Regions from separate parts of the Mesorhizobium sp. M1D.F.Ca.ET.231.01.1.1 genome, predicted to be linked through region 2. Evidence: riboswitches for the same ligand, from Rfam matches in the RefSeq annotation. Region 2 holds a riboswitch; the other holds the start of a gene.
The links. Region 2 has a riboswitch for S-adenosylmethionine ahead of EN874_RS25595 (O-succinylhomoserine sulfhydrylase). Riboswitches for the same ligand answer to the same signal wherever they lie in the genome.

Region 1: another riboswitch for S-adenosylmethionine. It lies ahead of EN874_RS06805 (homoserine O-acetyltransferase); the one in region 2 lies ahead of EN874_RS25595 (O-succinylhomoserine sulfhydrylase).

Annotation. Positions count from the first base shown of each region.
Region 1 covers NZ_RZOZ02000002.1:71,306-80,437, forward strand. Annotated here, with positions in the region: gene EN874_RS06785 (DUF2125 domain-containing protein) at 39-1,037, shown strand; gene EN874_RS06790 (sugar kinase) at 1,045-1,989, shown strand; gene EN874_RS06795 (prephenate/arogenate dehydrogenase family protein) at 2,110-3,045, opposite strand; gene hisC (histidinol-phosphate transaminase) at 3,051-4,154, opposite strand; SAM riboswitch at 4,318-4,395, shown strand; gene EN874_RS06805 (homoserine O-acetyltransferase) at 4,488-5,657, shown strand; gene metW (methionine biosynthesis protein MetW) at 5,746-6,360, shown strand; gene EN874_RS06815 (glycosyltransferase family 2 protein) at 6,650-7,585, shown strand; gene EN874_RS06820 (DUF1194 domain-containing protein) at 7,653-8,450, opposite strand; gene EN874_RS06825 (ABC transporter ATP-binding protein/permease) at 8,503-9,132, opposite strand, start outside.
Region 2 covers NZ_RZOZ02000011.1:185,255-194,386, reverse strand. Annotated here, with positions in the region: gene araD1 (AraD1 family protein) at 1-484, shown strand, start outside; gene EN874_RS25605 (ABC transporter substrate-binding protein) at 684-1,451, opposite strand; gene EN874_RS25600 (2'-deoxycytidine 5'-triphosphate deaminase) at 1,542-2,636, opposite strand; SAM riboswitch at 2,715-2,792, shown strand; gene EN874_RS25595 (O-succinylhomoserine sulfhydrylase) at 2,865-4,052, shown strand; gene EN874_RS25590 (ceramide glucosyltransferase) at 4,087-5,232, opposite strand; gene apaG (Co2+/Mg2+ efflux protein ApaG) at 5,451-5,843, shown strand; gene EN874_RS25580 (Hsp33 family molecular chaperone) at 6,050-7,081, opposite strand; gene argF (ornithine carbamoyltransferase) at 7,190-8,101, opposite strand; gene EN874_RS25570 (aspartate aminotransferase family protein) at 8,117-9,132, opposite strand, start outside.

The sequences.
Region 1 (9,132 bases), on a different contig from region 2:
GCCCGCTCGCCGCACGAGGGGTTAACGAGAGCCGCAGCATGACGTCAAGTGACCAGCGATCGCGCAAACCTCGCCGCCGGCTGTTCTGGCTTGCCGCCTTCATCCTGGTGCTGTTCGCGCTCTACAGCGGCGGATGGTTCTATCTCGCCGGCCGGGTCAAGACCGAGGCCGAGCGGACCGTTGCCGAGCTCGGAGGCAAAGGCATCAAGGCCGACTGCGCCAATCTCACGGTCAGCGGTTATCCGCTGACCTTCGCTGTCTCCTGCGACAGCCTGGCCTATCAGGACGATGCCCGGAATGTCGCGGCGTCGATCGGCGATTTTAGCGCCGTCGCCCGGATCACCCAGCCCTTGTCGCCCGTGGCGGATCTGCGCGGGCCGTTGCGGACCGTCGCGCCAGGCATGCCGCCGCTGTGGCTCGACTGGGACCAACTGCGCGCCACGGTCAAACTGTCATGGCCGCTTCCCCGGCGCATTTTGCTGCAGGCGGAGGGCCTGTCCGGACAGACCGATCCGGCCGACGACACCGATCCCATGCAGTTGTTCAGCGCCGGCCAGGCTGCTGGCCAGTTGCAGCCTAACGGCCAGGATATCGTCTATACCGGCAGCTTCAGCGATCTTGAGATCAACGCCAACGCGATCGGCGGCCGCGTGCTGCCGGCGCTGGACGGCGGCGGCGAGGCGACGCTGAAGAACGGCGTCGCGCTGCTTGCGGCGCCGCCGAAAAGCCTGCGCGGCCAGATGGTCGACATTGCCAGCCTCGACCTGTCGTCGGGAACGGCGCGCGTCACCGTGTCCGGACCGATCTCGGTCGACGCGGACGGCCTGATCGATGCCAGCCTGAAGATCAAGCTCAAGGACCCCAAGGCGGTGGCGGCCATCCTCGCCGGCGCCATTCCAGAGCGCAAAAATGAAATCGAGCAGGGTTTTGCCGGCATTGCCATGCTCGGCAGCGAGCCGTCCATGCCGCTCAAGGTCGTCAAAGGCAAGGCTTCGCTCGGCTTCATCCCGCTCGGCAAGATCAAGCCGGTAGAGTAGGCCGATAATGCCAAGGCCGGTCAAGCTGCTCAGTGTCGGCGCCTTCACCCTCGATACGATCTTGCGTGTCGAGACGCTCCCCACGCATCAGGGCAAATTCATCGCCGGCGATGGTGTCCAGATCGCCTCGGGCATGGCGACGAGCGCCGCCTGCGCCGCGCATCGCCTCGGCGCCGACGTGTCGCTCTGGGCGAGCGCGGGAGACGATGCGGTCGGCGACCGGCTGATCGCCGAGATCGAGGCGGAAGGCGTCGACTGCGGCCTGGTCCGCCGCGTCGCCGGCACGCGCTCTGCGCTGGCCGCGATCCTGGTGGATACCCATGGCGAGCGCATCATCGTTCCCTTCTATGACGGGAAGGCGCAAGCCGATCCCGGCTCCCTGCCGCTTGCCGATCTTTCCGGCTTCGACGCCGTGCTGGCGGATGTGCGCTGGCCGGGCGCCGCCGCACTTGCCTTGACGGCCGCGCGGGACGCCGGCCGTCCGGCGATCCTCGACGCCGACACCGCGCCGGTCGAGGTGCTGGAACGGCTCTTGCCCTTGGCCTCGCACATCGTCGCCTCTGAGCCGGCGGCGCGCATCGTCTGCGGCCACGCGCTCGACCCTGAAAGCGCCTGCGCCGATCTTGCCTCGCGCACCGACGCCTTTGTCGCGGTGACCGGAGGCGCCGCCGGAACCTGGTGGCATGACCGGGCAGCCGGCCGCGTCCGCCATGTCGAAGCGCCAAAGGTCAAGGCAGTAGACACGCTCGCCGCCGGCGATGTCTTCCACGGTGCTTTTGCCGTTGGCCTTGCCGAAGCGATGCCGGCCGATCAGGCGCTGCGCTTTGCCAGCGCCGCCGCAGCGCTCAAATGCCTGCGCTTCGGCGGCCGGCTCGGCGCGCCGGACCGGGCCGAGACACTGGCGATGATGGCGGCCCACTGGCCGTCATCCCAGCAAGGCAAAGGGAGCTGAGATTCAGGTCAGGCCGAGTCGAAAATGGCGGTTTCCGAGAACCGGAGCGGAGCGTACTTAAAGTACGTGAGCACCGGAAGCGCAGGGAACCGCCATTTGCAGGCCGGCCTCACCTGAATATCAGCTCCTTTTAGGATGCTCGACCGCTTGGCGGCCGAAATCCGGCACATCGATGTCCTGGCCGGCCTCGATGATCGAGCGGCGGATGGCGCGGGTGCGGGTGAAGAGGTCGAACAGCTTTTCGCCGTCGCCCCAGCGGATCGCCCGCTGCAGCGACGCGAGATCCTCCGAGAAGCGCGCCAGCATTTCCAGGATCGCGTCCTTGTTGTGCAGGCAGACATCCCGCCACATGGTCGGGTCGGAGGCAGCCAGGCGGGTGAAGTCGCGAAAGCCGGAGGCGGAATATTTGATGACTTCCGTCTTGGTCACGGATTCCAGATCGTCGGCGGTGCCGACGATGTTGTAGGCGATGATGTGCGGCAGATGCGAGACGATGGCCAAGGTCATGTCGTGATGCTGCGGGTCCATCGTGTCGATGTTGGAGCCGCAGCGGCGCCAGAACTCCGAGAGCCTCTCCAGCGCCTCGGGGTCGGTGTCCGGCAGCGGCGTGAAGATGCACCAACGGTTGTCGAAGAGGTCGGCGAAGCCGGCATCCGGCCCGGATTTTTCCGTGCCCGCCAGCGGGTGGCCAGGGATGAAGTGCACGCCTTCGGGCACATGCGGCCCGACTTGCGCGATGACGGAGGCCTTGGTCGAGCCGACATCTGTCAGGATGGCGCCTTTCTTCAGCGCCGGCGCGATCTCGGCGGCGACCTCGCCGGACGAGCCGACCGGAACCGACACTATGACGAGATCCGCGTCGCGGACCGCTTCTTCTGCATCGATCGTGTAGGAATCGCCGAGACCGAGTTCCCCGGCCCGGTTGAGCGTCGATTTGCTGCGCGTCGCGATGGCGACATGGCGCGCCAGGCCCTCGCGGCGGATGACGCGGGCAAGCGACGAGCCGATCAGGCCGATGCCGACCAGCGCTATTCTTTCGAACATCGGTGATGCCATGGTCTCTAGCTTTTCAGGAAGGTCTTGAGCGCATCGACGACGCCGCGATTGGCTTCTTCGGTGCCGACACTCATTCGCAGCGCATTGGGGAAGCCGTAGCCGGTGACACGGCGCAGAATGTAGCCGCGCGCACTCAGATAGTCGTCGGCCGCCGCCGCCGAATGCATCTTGTCGTCCGGGAAGTGGATCAGCACGAAATTGCCGACGCTGGGCGTCACGCGCAGCCCGAGCTTGGTCAGTTCCTCATTCAGCCAGGCCAGCCATTTTGCATTGTGCTCCACGCTGCGCTCAATATGGGCGCGGTCGCGGATGGCCGCGATGCCGGCCTCGATCGCGGTCGCGTTGACGTTGAAGGGGCCGCGCACGCGGTTGATCGCATCGACGATATGCGCCGGCCCGTACATCCAGCCGACGCGCGCGCCGCCGAGGCCGAGCTTTGAGAAGGTGCGGGTCATGGCCACATTCTCGGCGCTGCCCGCCAACTCGATGCCGGCTTCATAGTCGTTGCGCCGCACGTACTCGGCATAGGCCGCGTCGAGCACCAAAAGCACGTTCTTCGGCAATCCGGCGTGCAGCCGGCGCACCTCCTGGAACGGCACGTAAGTGCCGGTCGGATTGTTGGGATTGGCAAGGAAGACGATTTTTGTTCGCGGCGTGACGGCAGCCAGGATCGCGTCGATGTCGGCGCGCTCGTCGGTTTCCCTGACCGCCACCGGCTTGGCGCCAGCGGCCTGGATGTAGATCTTGTAGACCATGAAGGCGTGCTCGGTGAACACGGCCTCGTCGCCGGGCGCGAGATAGGTCTGCGCCAACAGGCCGAGGATCTCATCGGAGCCGTTGGAGCAGATGATGTTTGCCGGGTTGAGGCCATGCACCTCGGCGATCGCCTCGCGCAACCGGCGGGCGGAGCCGTCGGGATAGACATCCAGTTTTGCAGCTACCTCCCGCGCGGCCTCGATCGCCTTCGGCGAAGGCCCGAGCGGATTCTCGTTCGACGACAATTTGTAGACCTTCGTCACGCCGGCGGGCGCGGTGCTTTTTCCAGGCACGTAGGCCTCGATGTCCATGATGCCCGCGCGGGGCGTCGGACGTGGCTGATCCTGCTTCATGTCACAAATCCGTCGAGAAGGCCTCGGTCCGGAGGCCGCTGCGGAAATACAGGCCGTGGCCCGGAATGTCGAGTGCCGCGCTCGCGCCGGCAGGCTGGCCTCAAATGCTGCCCCTCGGATGCTGGCCGTTGACGAAGCGCAATGCTGGTCCTAGAAGAGCAGCCGGACTTCCCGTGGTGATTTGGCCGGTCGGCTTGCAGCCACGTTAAACAATTCGCTAAAGGGCCGTTTGCAACCTGTAACCGGCTTTGCGAAGGCGAGCCGGTTTTTTGTTGTCCGCGGCCGGCCGGACACCGCGTCGGTGAGATCGATGCGGACTGGATGGGGAATGCAATGGCCGCTCAGCGCGCTCCAAGGACCAACAACGAGGCCGACCGCCCGTCGAGCCCGGTGCTGCAGTTCGGACCCGACAAGCCGCTGAGGCTCGATGCCGGCACGGTGCTGTCGCCGTTCCAGGTCGCTTACCAGACCTACGGCACCCTCAACGACGCCCGCTCCAACGCCATCCTCGTCTGCCATGCGCTGACCGGCGACCAGCACGTCGCCAACACCAATCCGGTGACCGGCAAGCCTGGCTGGTGGGAGGTGCTGATCGGCCCCGGCAAGATCATCGACACCAGCCGCTTTTTCGTCATCTGCGCCAACGTCGTCGGCGGCTGCCTCGGCTCCACCGGCCCGGCCTCGACCAATCCGGCGACCGGCAGGCCCTATGGCCTCGACCTGCCGATCATCACCATCCGCGACATGGTGCGCGCGCAGCTGATGCTGGTCGACCATTTCGGCATCGAGAAGCTGTTTTGCGTGCTCGGCGGCTCGATGGGCGGCATGCAGGTGCTGCAATGGGCCGCAAGCTACCCGGAGCGCGTCTTCTCGGCGCTGCCCATCGCCACCGGCGCCCGCCATTCCTCCCAGAACATCGCCTTCCATGAGGTCGGGCGGCAGGCCGTCATGGCCGATCCGGACTGGCACGGCGGTAAATATCTGGATTTCGGCAGGCGTCCGGAAAAGGGGCTCGCCGTGGCCCGCATGGCCGCCCACATCACCTATCTCTCGGAAGCAGCGCTGCACCGCAAATTCGGCCGCAACCTGCAGGATCGCGAGGCGCTCACCTTCGGTTTCGACGCCGATTTCCAGATCGAGAGCTATCTGCGCCATCAGGGCATGACCTTCGTCGACCGCTTCGACGCCAACTCCTACCTCTATCTGACCCGCGCGATGGACTATTTCGACCTCGCCGCCGACCATGGCGGACGGCTGGCCGACGCCTTCGCCGGCACCAAGACGCGCTTCTGCCTGGTGTCCTTCACATCAGACTGGCTGTTCCCGACCGAGGAGAGCCGCTCGATCGTGCATGCGCTGAACGCCGCCGGCGCCTCCGTCTCCTTCGTCGAGATCGAGACCGATCGCGGCCATGACGCCTTCCTGCTCGACGAGCCGGAACTGTTCGCGGCCATCAACGGCTTCATCGCCTCGGCCGCACGCGCCAGGGGGCTCAGCCTGTGAGCGGCGCGCGATCCCTCTGTTTTGGCCGCATTTGCGCGGCGCCAGGATTCCCCGTGGCCGCAAAGGCTCCAAGGCCGGAGGTGTGCCCATGAGCGTCAATCGTGCCCAGCGAGTCGACCTCGAGGTCGTCACCGGTCTCATCCCGCCGCATTCGCGCGTGCTGGATGTCGGCTCGGGCGACGGCGTGCTGCTGGAGCTTCTGCAGGAGACCAGGCAGGTCGACGGCCGCGGCCTGGAGCTGTCGCAGCGAGGCGTCAACGAATGCGTGGCGCGCGGCCTTTCCGTCGTCCAGGGGGATGCCGACACGGATCTGAAATTCTATCCCGACAAGGGTTTCGATTTCGTCGTGCTGTCGCAGACCATGCAGGCGACCCGCAATCCGAAGGTGGTGCTCGACGAGCTGCTTCGGATCGGCAACCGCGCCATCGTCTCCTTCCCCAATTTCGGCCACTGGCGCGTGCGCTTCTCGCTGCTGATCAAGGGCAGGATGCCGGTCACCAAGGACCTGCCCTACTCCTGGTACGACACGCCGAACATCCACTTCTGCACCATCCGCGACTTCGTCAATCTGTGCGAGGAGCTCGGCGCGACGGTCGAGAAGGCCACCGCGCTCGACGCCAACGGCCAGAAGATCGGCCTGTCGATGCCGTGGTGGTTCTGGAACTTCTTCGGCCAGCAGGCGGTATTCCTGCTCAAGCGCTGACTGCGGTCGTGGAAAGATGATGGCGGTGCAACATCCAACCTGTTCGGTCGGGGTGGAAGTCGTTCCTGCAGTGTCGGGCATGGCTGAGGATAGGTCGTCGCAAAGTGTTGCCTTCAAACCGCATGACATTGAGGAAATACGTACCGACCCTGACGCTGAAGCGACGCTTCAGGTGACATAGGCGCATCTTTTCGGTACCGTTTTTGTCGAATCCATCGGGGCGGTGGACATAAAGGGCAGGTGCGGGATCGATCCGATCGTTGCTTGTCCGCCCCACAACGAAGGTTAGATGCCGACCGCTTCCGACACAGCTCCTCTGATCACCGTGATCACACCGACGCACAACCGGCGCAGCCAGGTCGTGCGCGCGGTGGAAAGCGTTCTTGCCCAGACACTTACCCGCTTCGAGCACATCGTCGTCGACGACGGTTCGACCGACGGCACCGCCCTGGCGCTCGCCGAAATTCGCGACCCCAGACTGATCTATGTCGGCGCGAAATGGCGGGGCGCCAATGCCGCGCGCAACGCGGGCATCGAGCGCGCGCGGGCGCCGATCGTGACCTTCCTTGATTCGGACGATGTCTATCTGCCGGACCGCCTGGACCGGACGCTGTCGCACTTCGACAAAAACCCTTCTCTCGAAGTGCTGATCAGCTCCTTCATCTCTGTGAAGGGCAACCGCAGCACCAAATGCATCAACCGCCAGGCCTTGCTCGACAAAAGCACGCTGCAGCGCGCTCTGGTCTCGCAGACGATCTTCATCGCCGGCTCGGCGATCACCGCCCGGCACGAATCGCTGCTTGCGATCGGCGGCTTCGACAGCGACATCACGCGCATGCAGGACCGCGAATTGCTGCTGCGTTTTGCCAACCGCAGCGGCGCCTTGCTGTCGGATGATATCGACTGGAAGAAGTACAATTCGGAAAATTCGATTTCCGGCCGACGCGACGGCTATGTCGAGGCCTATGCCAACCTGATCGGCAAGCACCCCTACATCGCCGACCGCTATCCCGACGTCCCGCCCTATATGATCGCGCGCCAGATCATCGCCGACATCCTGAAGGGCAGGCTGCCGCAGGCATTTTCGGGCTATCTCGCCAACCGGTCGTCCAAGGCGCTCGGCTACTCGCCGGCCGAACTGCTGCGCGGCTATGTCGTCGGCCGGCGTTGGCGCCGCGACTGCTATGACGAGTTCCGCGCCAAATACGGCGCCCGGGCGGTTTAAGGGCGCCTGGGGCAAAACCGTCCGGAATTGCGAAAAACAGAAGTTGGAACGTCTGGCGCGCTCCAGTTCATCGATCCAGCTCCGGAAAATACGGATCGGAGAACCGCTGCCGCAGCCGCTCGCCAAGCAGGCAATCGATCGGCGCCTGGGCATCGACGCGAACCGTTCTGAGGTGACCGACGCCGCTCACCTCCTGGATCAGCTTGCGGCGGATCGCGGTCGAGAATTCGGACGCCGCATAGATCGGCAGCACGAACGAACCTGGGCCGCCGGTGACGCAGTCGGCATAGTAGCGATCGAGATGGCTGACGCTCGGCGACGGGCTGATGAGGATCGGCAGGCCGTTGATGATGATGCCCTCGGTCAGGGCCGCATCGCGGGTCATGGCGACAGGTAGCCCGGCATTGTTGGGCCCGTCCCCCGATATGTCGATGACCCGGCGCGGCGCCGAAAAGCCGTTTTTCTGCAGAAGCGCGGCGCCGAAGCCGAGGGCGCCGGAAATCGAGGTGCCGCGAAAGCTCCGGAACGGACGGCCCGCGATCTTGTCGGCGAAGGCATTGGCGCTGTCCGCGCCGTCGATGACCTGCCAGCCGATCACGCCGTCATTGCGCACGACGCCCGCCCATTCGAAATAGGCTATCGCGATGCGGCCCCTCGAACCCGAACGCACGGCATTGATGAAATCGGGATGCCGCAGCGCCTCGACATAGCCGGCGCGCTGCAGGGCGAACTCCCCTTCGTCCATCGATTGCGAGATATCGACGGCCAGCACCAGTTCGACATCGACGGCAGTGCCGCCGATTGCAGGCATTGGCGCTGCCTCGGCGCAGGCAAGGCATGCAAGCAGGCTGAGCAGCTTGAGCATGGCAGGCTCCCACCACGCCGGGATTCTTCACCGCGATCACGGCGAAATAAAGCTATTTCCTGGCGTGCGCCGCGGCCGGCGGGGGTTCGATCGCGCCGGCCCGAAGGCGGGCCGGCTTGAGCGCCGATCGGCCGCTGTCCTTGACGATGGTGAGCGCGCGCGGGAAGAACTGGTTGTTGTGCAGGCCACGCCCGATATTGAGGATGGCGGCGTCCGGCAGCCTGGCCTGCAGCATCGCCAGCACGCGCCGCAGCGTGGCGCCGTCGAATGTATCCAGCGCCTCGTCGATGATCACCCATTTCGGCTTCCTCAGCGCCAGCCGCGCGAAGGCGAGCAGCCGCTGTTCCTCGTCGGCCAGTTCATGCTCCCAGCGCGCCGAGCGGTCGAGCTGCGACGACAGGCGCTCGAGGCCGACTTCGCCGAGCACCGCGGAAATCTCAGCGTCGTCGATCCTGGCGCCTTCGGCATGGTTGAGAACGTCGCGCAGCGTGCCGAGCGGGAAATAGGGCGTGCGCGGTACGAAAAACGGCCTCTCCCCGGCCGGCATGCCGATGCGCCCGCTTCCCCAGGGCCAAAGGCCGGCGATGGCGCGGAAGAACAGCGTCTTGCCGGCACGCGGATCGCCGGTGATCATGACGCGCTCGCCGGCCTTTATCTCGGCATCCGTCTCGGCAAGCCTGGT
Region 2 (9,132 bases):
GATCGCCGGCATCTATGTGATCGGCGACGACGGCGCGCCGTTCCGTGTCGGCTTCACGCTGTCCAACGAGTTTTCGGACCACGTGACCGAGCGGGTCAACTACCTGTTCCTCGCCCACTCCAAGCTGCGCAACGCGTCGTTCGGGCCGGAGATCCTGATCGGCGACCTGCCCGCCGACATCAGGGGCTCATCGCGCATCTGGCGCGACGGCAAGGTGCTTTGGGAAAAGCCGTTCCTGTCGGGCGAGGCGAACATGTCGCACACCATCGCCAATCTCGAGCATCACCACTTCAAATATTCGGCGTTCCGCCAGCCCGGCGACGTGCATGTGCACATGTTCGGCACCGCGACGCTCTCCTTCGCCGACGGCATCAAGACCGAGGCCGGCGACGTGTTCGAGATCGAGGCCAAGGATTTCGGCCTGCCGCTGCGCAATCCGCTGGAGATCGAAAAGCCGGTGAAAGTGGCCGTGAAGGCGCTTTGAGGTGAAAGCGTGATCTCCCCCCTCGTGGGGGAGATGGCCGGCAGGCCAGAGGGGGGCGCTGTCCCGCCAGCGTTCGCAATCCAGCCGGCTCTGCCTGCGGACTGTCTTCTTGGCTACAGTAGAGGTTGGCGATCCTTCGCGCCCCCCTCTGCCCTGCCGGGCATCTCCCCCACAAGGGGGGAGATTGGCAGCTTCAACCTCAATAAATATCGAAGTCGAAATATTTCGCCTGGATCTTCTTGTAGGTGCCGTCGGCAACGATGGCATCGATGGCCGCGTTCAGCTTGTCGCGCAGCGCGGTGTCCTCCAGGCGCACGGCGATGCCGGCCTCAGTCTCGGTGCCCTTGACGTCGCCGACCAGCTTGCAGCAGCCGTCGCTCGCCTTCTTCAGCCAGTCGACCAGCACGAACTTGTCCGAAATGACGGCGTCGAGCCGGCCGTTCTGGAGATCGGTGATCGCCTCTTCCTGGGTCGGATAAAGCTTCGCCTCGGCGCCGGCCTTGCCATATTTGTCCTGGGCATAGTCGGCCTGGGTGGTCGAGGCCTGGGCGCCGACGGTCTTGCCGGCGAGCGCCGCCGGCTCGGTGGAGGCGATGTCGCTGTCCTTGAGCGCCACCAGCGCAAGCGGCGTCGTATAGTATTTGTGGGTGAAGGCGACCTGCTTCTTGCGCTCCTCGGTGATGCTCATCGAGGCGATGATGGCGTCGAACTTCTTGGCCTGGAGGGCCGGAATGATGCCGTCCCAATCCTGGGTGACGATCTCGCACTCGACCTTCATCTGGGCGCAAAGCGCATTGGCGATGTCGATGTCGAAGCCCTCAACCTTGCCGTCCGGCGTTATGGTGTTGAAGGGCGGATAGGCGCCCTCGGTGCCGATCTTGATCTTTTCCGCCGCGATCGCGGAACCGGCGCCAAGCGCCAACATGGCGGCGACTGTCGCCGATACGATCCATCTGGTTATCTGCATTTTTTGTCTCCCTCAGTCAGGCGTCTAGATTGGTGAGGCGCAGCCAAGCATGGCGCGCCCAGCCGGGCAAGCGGTGTCTGACGTGAACTGTCAGCGCGCGGCGCGGAAATGCTTAGAGAGCTTAAGCCCCTGCGCCTGGTAGTTCGAGCCGAGGTCGCTGCCATAGAGCGCCTGCGGGCGCTTGAGCATATGCTCGTAGACAAGGCGTCCGACGATCTGGCCGTGGTCGAGGATGAAGGGCACCTCATGGCTGCGCACCTCGAGCACCGCCCGGCTGCCGCTGCCGCCAGCGGCGGAGTGGCCGAAACCGGGATCGAAGAAGCCGGCATAGTGGACGCGGAACTCGCCGACCAGCGGGTCGAACGGCGTCATCTCGGCGGCATAGAGCGGCGGCACATGCACGGCTTCGCGCGAGACCAGGATGTAGAACTCGTCCGGATCGAGCACCAATTCGCCGGCGCCGCTCTTGTAGAGAGGCTCCCAGAAGTCGACGACATCCTGCGCGGCGCGCTTGTCGACGTCGACGAGGCCGGTGTGGTGCTTGCCGCGATAGCCGACCAGGCCGTCCTTGTCGCCGTCGAGATCGATCGACAGTGCTATCCCGCCGCCGGAGATGTTGGGTGGCTCGGTGGCGACCAGCATCTCGGCATGGTGGAGATCGCGCAATTCGCGCTCCGACAAAAGCGCATTGCCGGTGCGGAAGCGTATCTGCGACAGGCGCGAGCCGGCGCGCACGACGATCGGGAAGGTGCGCGGGCTGACTTCGAGATAGAGCGGACCATGATAGCCGGCCGCGATCTTGTCGAACTCGTGGCCGCGGTCGGTCATGACGCGCGTGAAAATGTCCAGCCGTCCGGTCGAGCTCTTCGGATTGGCCGAAGCCGACACGTTTGAAGGCAGCGCCAGGCTTTCCAGCAGCGGCACGATATAGACGCAGCCCGTCTCCAACACCGCGCCCTCGGCGAGATTGATCTCGTGCAACTTCAGCCGGTCGAGCTTGTCGGCCACCAGGTGATCGGGACCGGGCAGGAAGGAGGCGCGCACGCGGAAAGCCTTGTCGCCCAGCCTCAGATCGAGGCTGGCCGGCTGAATCTGATTGGTATCGAGCACGCGCGGCGACTTCAGCGCGCCCGCCTCAAACAGCGCCGCGATGTCCTGATCCGGAAGAATGCCTGTCTGCCGCAAAGGCTGGCTCCGTTCCAACTGGTACAAACCTCTTAATCAAGCCGGCAATTGACGCAAGCGCGGTGCGGGTCTAAAGGGTCGTTATCCCGTGGTGATTTGGCCGGTCGGCTTGCAGCCACGTTAAACAAGTCGCTAAAGGACCGCTGGCCGCAAGGCCGTATGGACCGGTTGCGACATCGCGGCCGGTTTTTTTGTGTTTGGATGTTCTTTGCGAGTGGAATTAGGGCGATGACGAAGACGCGCAACTGGAAACCTCAGACGGCACTCGTGCATGGCGGGACGCTGCGTTCCGGCTTCGGCGAGACCGCCGAGGCAATGTACCTCACCCAGGGCTATGTCTATGAGACGGCGCAAGCCGCGGAAGCCCGTTTCAAGGGCGAGGAGCCGGGCTTCATCTATTCGCGCTACGCCAATCCGACCGTGGACATGTTCGAAAAGCGCATGTGCGCGCTGGAAGGCGCCGAAGATGCCCGCGCCACCGCTTCCGGCATGGCGGCGGTCAGCGCAGCGCTTCTGTGCAGCGTCAAGGCCGGCGACCATATCGTTGCCGCGCGGGCGCTGTTCGGCTCCTGCCGTTGGGTGGTCGAGACGCTGGCGCCGCGCTACGGCATCCAGGCGACGCTGATCGACGGCACCGACATCGCCAATTGGGAAAAGGCGGTCAGACCGAACACCAAGCTGTTCTTCCTGGAGAGCCCGACCAACCCGACGCTGGAAGTGGTCGACATCGCCGCCGTCGCCGCTTTAGCCAACTCGATCGGCGCGCGCGTGATCGTCGACAATGTCTTCGCCACGCCGCTGCAGCAGAAGCCCTTGCAGCTCGGCGCCCATATCGTTGTCTATTCGGCGACCAAGCATATCGACGGACAGGGCCGCTGCCTCGGCGGCGTCATCCTGTCGGACAAGAAATGGATCGACGAGAACCTGCACGACTATTTCCGCCACACCGGCCCGAGCCTGTCGCCCTTCAACGCCTGGACGCTGCTCAAGGGCCTGGAGACGCTGCCGCTGCGGGTGCGCCAGCAGACGGAAAGCGCCGGCAAGATCGCCGACTTCCTGGCCGACAGGCCGGAGATCGCCCGCGTCATCTATCCGGGCCGCGCCGACCATCCGCAGGCGGATGTCGTCAGGAAGCAGATGTCTGGCGGCTCGACGCTGATCTGCCTCGACGTCAAGGGCGGCAAGCAGGCGGCGTTCGCCTTCCAGAACGCGCTCGACATCGTGCTGATCTCCAACAATCTCGGCGACGCCAAGAGCCTGATCACCCATCCGGCGACCACGACGCACAAGAACCTGAGCGACGAGGCGCGCGCCGAACTCGGCATCGGGCCTGGCACGCTGCGTCTGTCCGTGGGGCTTGAGGACACCGACGATCTGCTGGCCGACATCGAAGAGGCGCTAAAGGCGGCGAAGTAGCGGCAGCAAAGAGCGGCCTTGAGCCGCAGCCGGCTCAGGCAATCTCTTCGAGTTCGGTCATCTCCCCGGTGCGGATCGTCATGGCGTTGCCGCGCCATTCGACGACACCGCCCAGCCAGCCGCGCGCCCAGATGGTGGGGAGCATCGCATCGCGAACGATCATTGCGGTCACGCTGCGCGGCGACAGGTACCAGCCCTTGGACCAGGCAAGCAGGCATTCCGGCACATAAGCGATCGCCAGCACGCAAAGCGCGGTCGTAGGCAGGCTGGCGCCGGCACCTGCCGCCGCGATCAGCGCGAAATTGAGCGGCACGACCATCCCGGTCAGGATCTCGGGCGCGAAGAACAATGGGAAGGTGACGCGGCGCAGCCGAGCCCAGCGCGCCTGGCGCGACCAGATCTCGGCGAGCGTGCGCTGGCCGAGCGGCTGCTCGAAGGGCGAGGCCACGAGATTGACCCGTAGGCCCAGGCCGTTGACCAGCTTGGTCGCCGCCGCATCCTCGGCGATCTCGGCGGCCAAAGCCTGGATGCCGCCATGGGCATCGAGCATCGGCTTGTTCCACAGCATGCTCTTGCCCTGGGCGAAGCCAAGGCCGAGCGCCTCGCCGGCATATTGCCAGCGCGCCTGCAGCGTGTTGAGGAAGGCGCATTCGACTTCGGCCCAAAAACCGTCCGGCCGCGAGCCGACCGGTGTCGAGCAGACGAGACCGGTGTCCGGCCGCCAGGCCGCCATCAGATGCTGGACATAGTCCTTGGGCATCAACACGTTGGAATCGGCAAGGATCACCCAATCGTGCCGGGCCGCCTGCCAGCCCTTGACGCAGTTGTTGAGCTTGGGATTGGCGCTGATCCTGTCATCGCCGACGAGCAGCCTCGCCGGAACCTTGGGGAAGCGCGCGATCGCGGCATTGATCAGTCCGACCACGGGATCGTTGGCATGGGCGACGCAGAAGATCAGCTCATAGCGGGGCCAGTCGAGCGAGAAGGCGCGGTCGAGCGTCTCCCCGGTGAACGGCTCGACGCCCCGCGACGGAACGACGATGGAGACCGGCGGCTGGTTGCCGGAGGACGCAGGTATGACGCGACGCGCCTTCAGCCGCGAGGAAGCGAACAGAATGCTGGCGAAGTTGGAAAGAACAAGGGCTGACGAGGCAAAGGCGGCTGCGAGAGTCAGTTCCATCGAGATCTGGTCACTCCGGAAAGGCCGCCCGCGGCGTTTCATCAGTCGACGGAGCGCCCGAGTCGCCCACACGGTTTGTGCACACCAACATTGTCATGTGTCACTTAAATGACATTGTTTGTCGGCACGTGCGGTGGAAAGCCGGCAGGATGGACGGCGCTAGCGTAACAACCGCGAAGCGCGACAAATGCTCCCAGCGGCGGCAACCGGAGTGGCACATGTATCGCGCCGTCACGCGCAACATCGAAGTGCAGGTCAGGCCGTTCTACCTGGAGGACCGTTCGGACCCGTCCGAGAACCGCTATGTTTGGGGCTACCAGGTGACGATCGACAACCGTTCGGACGAGTTCGTGCAGCTTCTGTCGCGCTACTGGCACATCACCGACGGACGCGGACGCGTCGAGGAAGTGCGCGGCGCGGGCGTCGTCGGCGACCAGCCGGAGCTCAATCCCGGCGACAGCTACCAGTACACGTCGGGATGCCCGCTCTCGACGCCGTCCGGCATCATGGTCGGCCACTACACGATGCGCAATGGGCGCGGCGAGACGTTCGACGTCGCCATCCCCGCCTTCTCCCTCGACATGCCGGGGACGAGGCGCACGGTGAACTAAGGGCGAAATCCTACGCGGCAGCCTCTTTCTCCCCGTTTACGGACCGTTTACGGGGAGAAATGCCCGGCAGGGCAATGAGGGGCGGCGCCAGGTTTGAGATTTTCTTTCGCACAAAGCGAGGGCGCTTGCATGGCCAACGCCGGCGCTGCCCCTCATCCGCCCTTCGGGCACCTTCTCCCCGTGGAACGGGGAGAAGGAAGGGCATTTCACTCGCCCGCGAACTCCGCCGGGTCGAAGTCGTACTGCGTCGAGCAGAATTCGCAGGCGACATGGATGCCGCCGTCCTCGGTCGAGTCCTTGATCTCCTCGGCCGAGAAGCCTTCGAGGAGGCCGCGGATCTTCTCGCGCGAACAGGAGCACTGGTCGTCCACCGGCACGCTGCGGAAAACGCGCACGCCATGCTCGTGGAACAGCCGGTAAAGCAGCCGCTCGGCGCCCACCGTCGGGTCGATCAGTTCCGTCGGCTCGATGGTGCCGAGCAGCGCCAGCAACTCCTGCCAGGAATTATCGGCCGGATGGTCGGTCACCTCGCGGTCGTCGCCGTCGCCGCCCGAAATGTCGGGAATACGCATACGCTCGGGCGCCTGCGGCAGAAACTGCGCCAGGATGCCGCCGGCGCGCCACTGCTCGCGCGCGCCGGCCGGGCCGGGCGTCACCAGCTTGGCGACCGACATCTTGATCTCGGTTGGAATCTGCTCCGACTGGCGGAAATAGGTGCGCGCGGCATCCTCCAGCGTGGTGCCATCGAGCTGGACGATGCCCTGATAGCGCTGCGTATGCGCGCCCTGGTCGATGGTCAAAGCCAGGACGCCGTTGCCGAGCAACGCCTGCTGCGAGGTTTCGCCGGCGGCGATCAGCGCCTGCAGCCGGTCGGCGTCGAAGCGCGCATAGGCGCGCAGCGCATGCGGCGTGGTGAAATCGGCCACCAGCATATCGACCGGACCGTCGGTGCGGGTCTGCAGGATGAACTTGCCCTCGAACTTCAGCGACGTGCCGAGCAGCACGGTGAGCACGCAGGCTTCCGCCAGCAGCCGTGCGACCGGTTCGGGATAATCGTGGCGGCTGAGAATAGCGTCGAGCATTGGCCCGAGCTGCACGGTGCGGCCGCGCACGTCGAGCGGCGCCACTTCGTAAGGCACGACATGATCGTCGCCGGCGAAGCCGAATTCACCGAGTTTGGGTTGATGTTCAGCCAATGGACGGGTTTCCAGCATGACAAAGCTCCAGGGCGCGTCCATGCCGCTTTCCGGGCGGCATGCGTCGAAGCGCGTTCGATTTACGTGATGGCCCGCAAATAGGCATCGCGTAATCCTGGATCAAGACAACCTGGTTCAAGCCGGGCCCGATCAAGCGCCCAGGCACCAGGCCAGCACCGCCTTCTGGGCGTGCAGCCGGTTCTCGGCCTCGTCGAACACCACCGAATGCGGCCCGTCGATGACCTCGTCGGTGACCTCCTCGCCGCGATGCGCCGGCAGGCAGTGCATGAACAGCGCATCGGACTTCGCCCTGGCCATCAGCGCGGCATTGACCTGGTAGGGCAGGAAGACGTTGTGGCCGCGGGCGCGATGTTCCTGGCCCATCGACACCCAGCTGTCGGTCACGACGCAATCCGCCTGGTCGACGGCCTCCTCGGCCGTGCGGGCAAACCTGACCTTGCCGCCATTGGCCTTCGACCAGTCGACATATTTCTCGAAAGGCTCGCTGCCTTCGGGCACCGCGACATTGAGATTGAAGCGGAACCGCGCCGAAGCTTCCAGGAGCGAATGCAGCACATTGTTGCCGTCGCCGGTCCAGGCGAAGGTCTTGCCGGCCACCGGGCCGCGGTGCTCCTCGTAGGTCATGATATCCGCCATCAACTGGCAGGGATGGGTATCGTCGGTCAGCCCGTTGATCACCGGCACGGTGGCATTCTGGGTCAACTCCAGCAGCCGGTCATGCGAAGTGGTGCGGATCATGATGGCATCGACATAGCGCGACAGCACCTTCGCCGTGTCGGCGATGGTTTCGGAACGGCCGAGCTGCATCTCGGTGCCCGTCAGCATGATGGTCTCGCCGCCGAGCTGGCGCATGCCGACGTCGAAGGAAACGCGCGTGCGCGTCGACGGCTTGTCGAAGATCATCGCCAGGACCTTGCCTTCGAGCGGCTTCGAACGCTCGCCGGCCTTGAGCCTGGTCTTTCGCGCCACCGCATCGTCCAGCATGATGCGCAGGTCGCCCGCGGAAACGGCGGACAGGTCGGTGAAGTGGCGAACGCTCATCGGCAAATTCCAGAATTACTTCGCGGCTTCGGCCGCAATCGCATCGGTCAGGCCCTTGGCGCCGGCGCGGATGCGCTTCAGGGCCTCGCCGATCTCCTCGTCGGTAACGGTGAGCGGCGGCAAGAGGCGGATGACGTTGTCGCCGGCCGGCACGGCAAGCAGGTGCTGGTCGCGCAGCGCCATGTTCACCTTGGTGTTGGGCATGGCGCATTTCAGGCCAAGCATCAGGCCGGTGCCCCGTATGCCGTCGATGATCTCGGGATATTCGTCGACGACCGCGACCAGGCCCTGCTTGAGCAGCAGCGCCTTGCGCTGCACGTCCTCGAGGAAACCCTCGGCCAGCACCACGTCGAGCACGGCATTGCCGACGGCCATCGCCAGCGGATTGCCGCCGAAAGTGGTGCCGTGCACGCCGGCCGTCATGCCGGTCGCGGCCTCGTCGGTGGCCAGGCAGGCGCCCATCGGGAAGCCGCCGCCTATGCCCTTGGCGATCGCCATCAGGTCGGGCGCGACGCCCGCCCACTCATGCGCGAACAGCTTGCCGGTGCGGCCGATGCCGCACTGGACCTCGTCGAAGATCAGAAGCAGGCCGTGCTGGTCGCAGAGCTGCCGCAGGCGCTTCAACGACTGCGTCGGCACCGGGCGAATGCCGCCCTCGCCCTGCACTGGCTCGATCAGTATGGCCGCGGTTTCCGGCGTGATCGCCTTCTCGGCGGCGTCGATGTCGTCGAACGCGACCTGGTCGAAGCCCTCGACCTTCGGACCGAAACCCTCGAGATATTTGTACTGGCCGCCGGCGGCGATCGTCGCCAGCGTGCGGCCATGGAAGGCGCCTTCGAAGGTGATGATGCGGAAACGCTCCGGATGGCCCTTGACGAACTGGTAGCGCCGCGCCGTCTTGATCGCGCATTCCAGCGCCTCGGCGCCCGAATTGGTGAAGAACACCTTGTCGGCGAAGGTCGCTTCGACCAGCCGCTCGCCCAGCCGGCGCTGCTCGGGGATCTCGTAGAGATTGGAGACGTGCCAGAGCT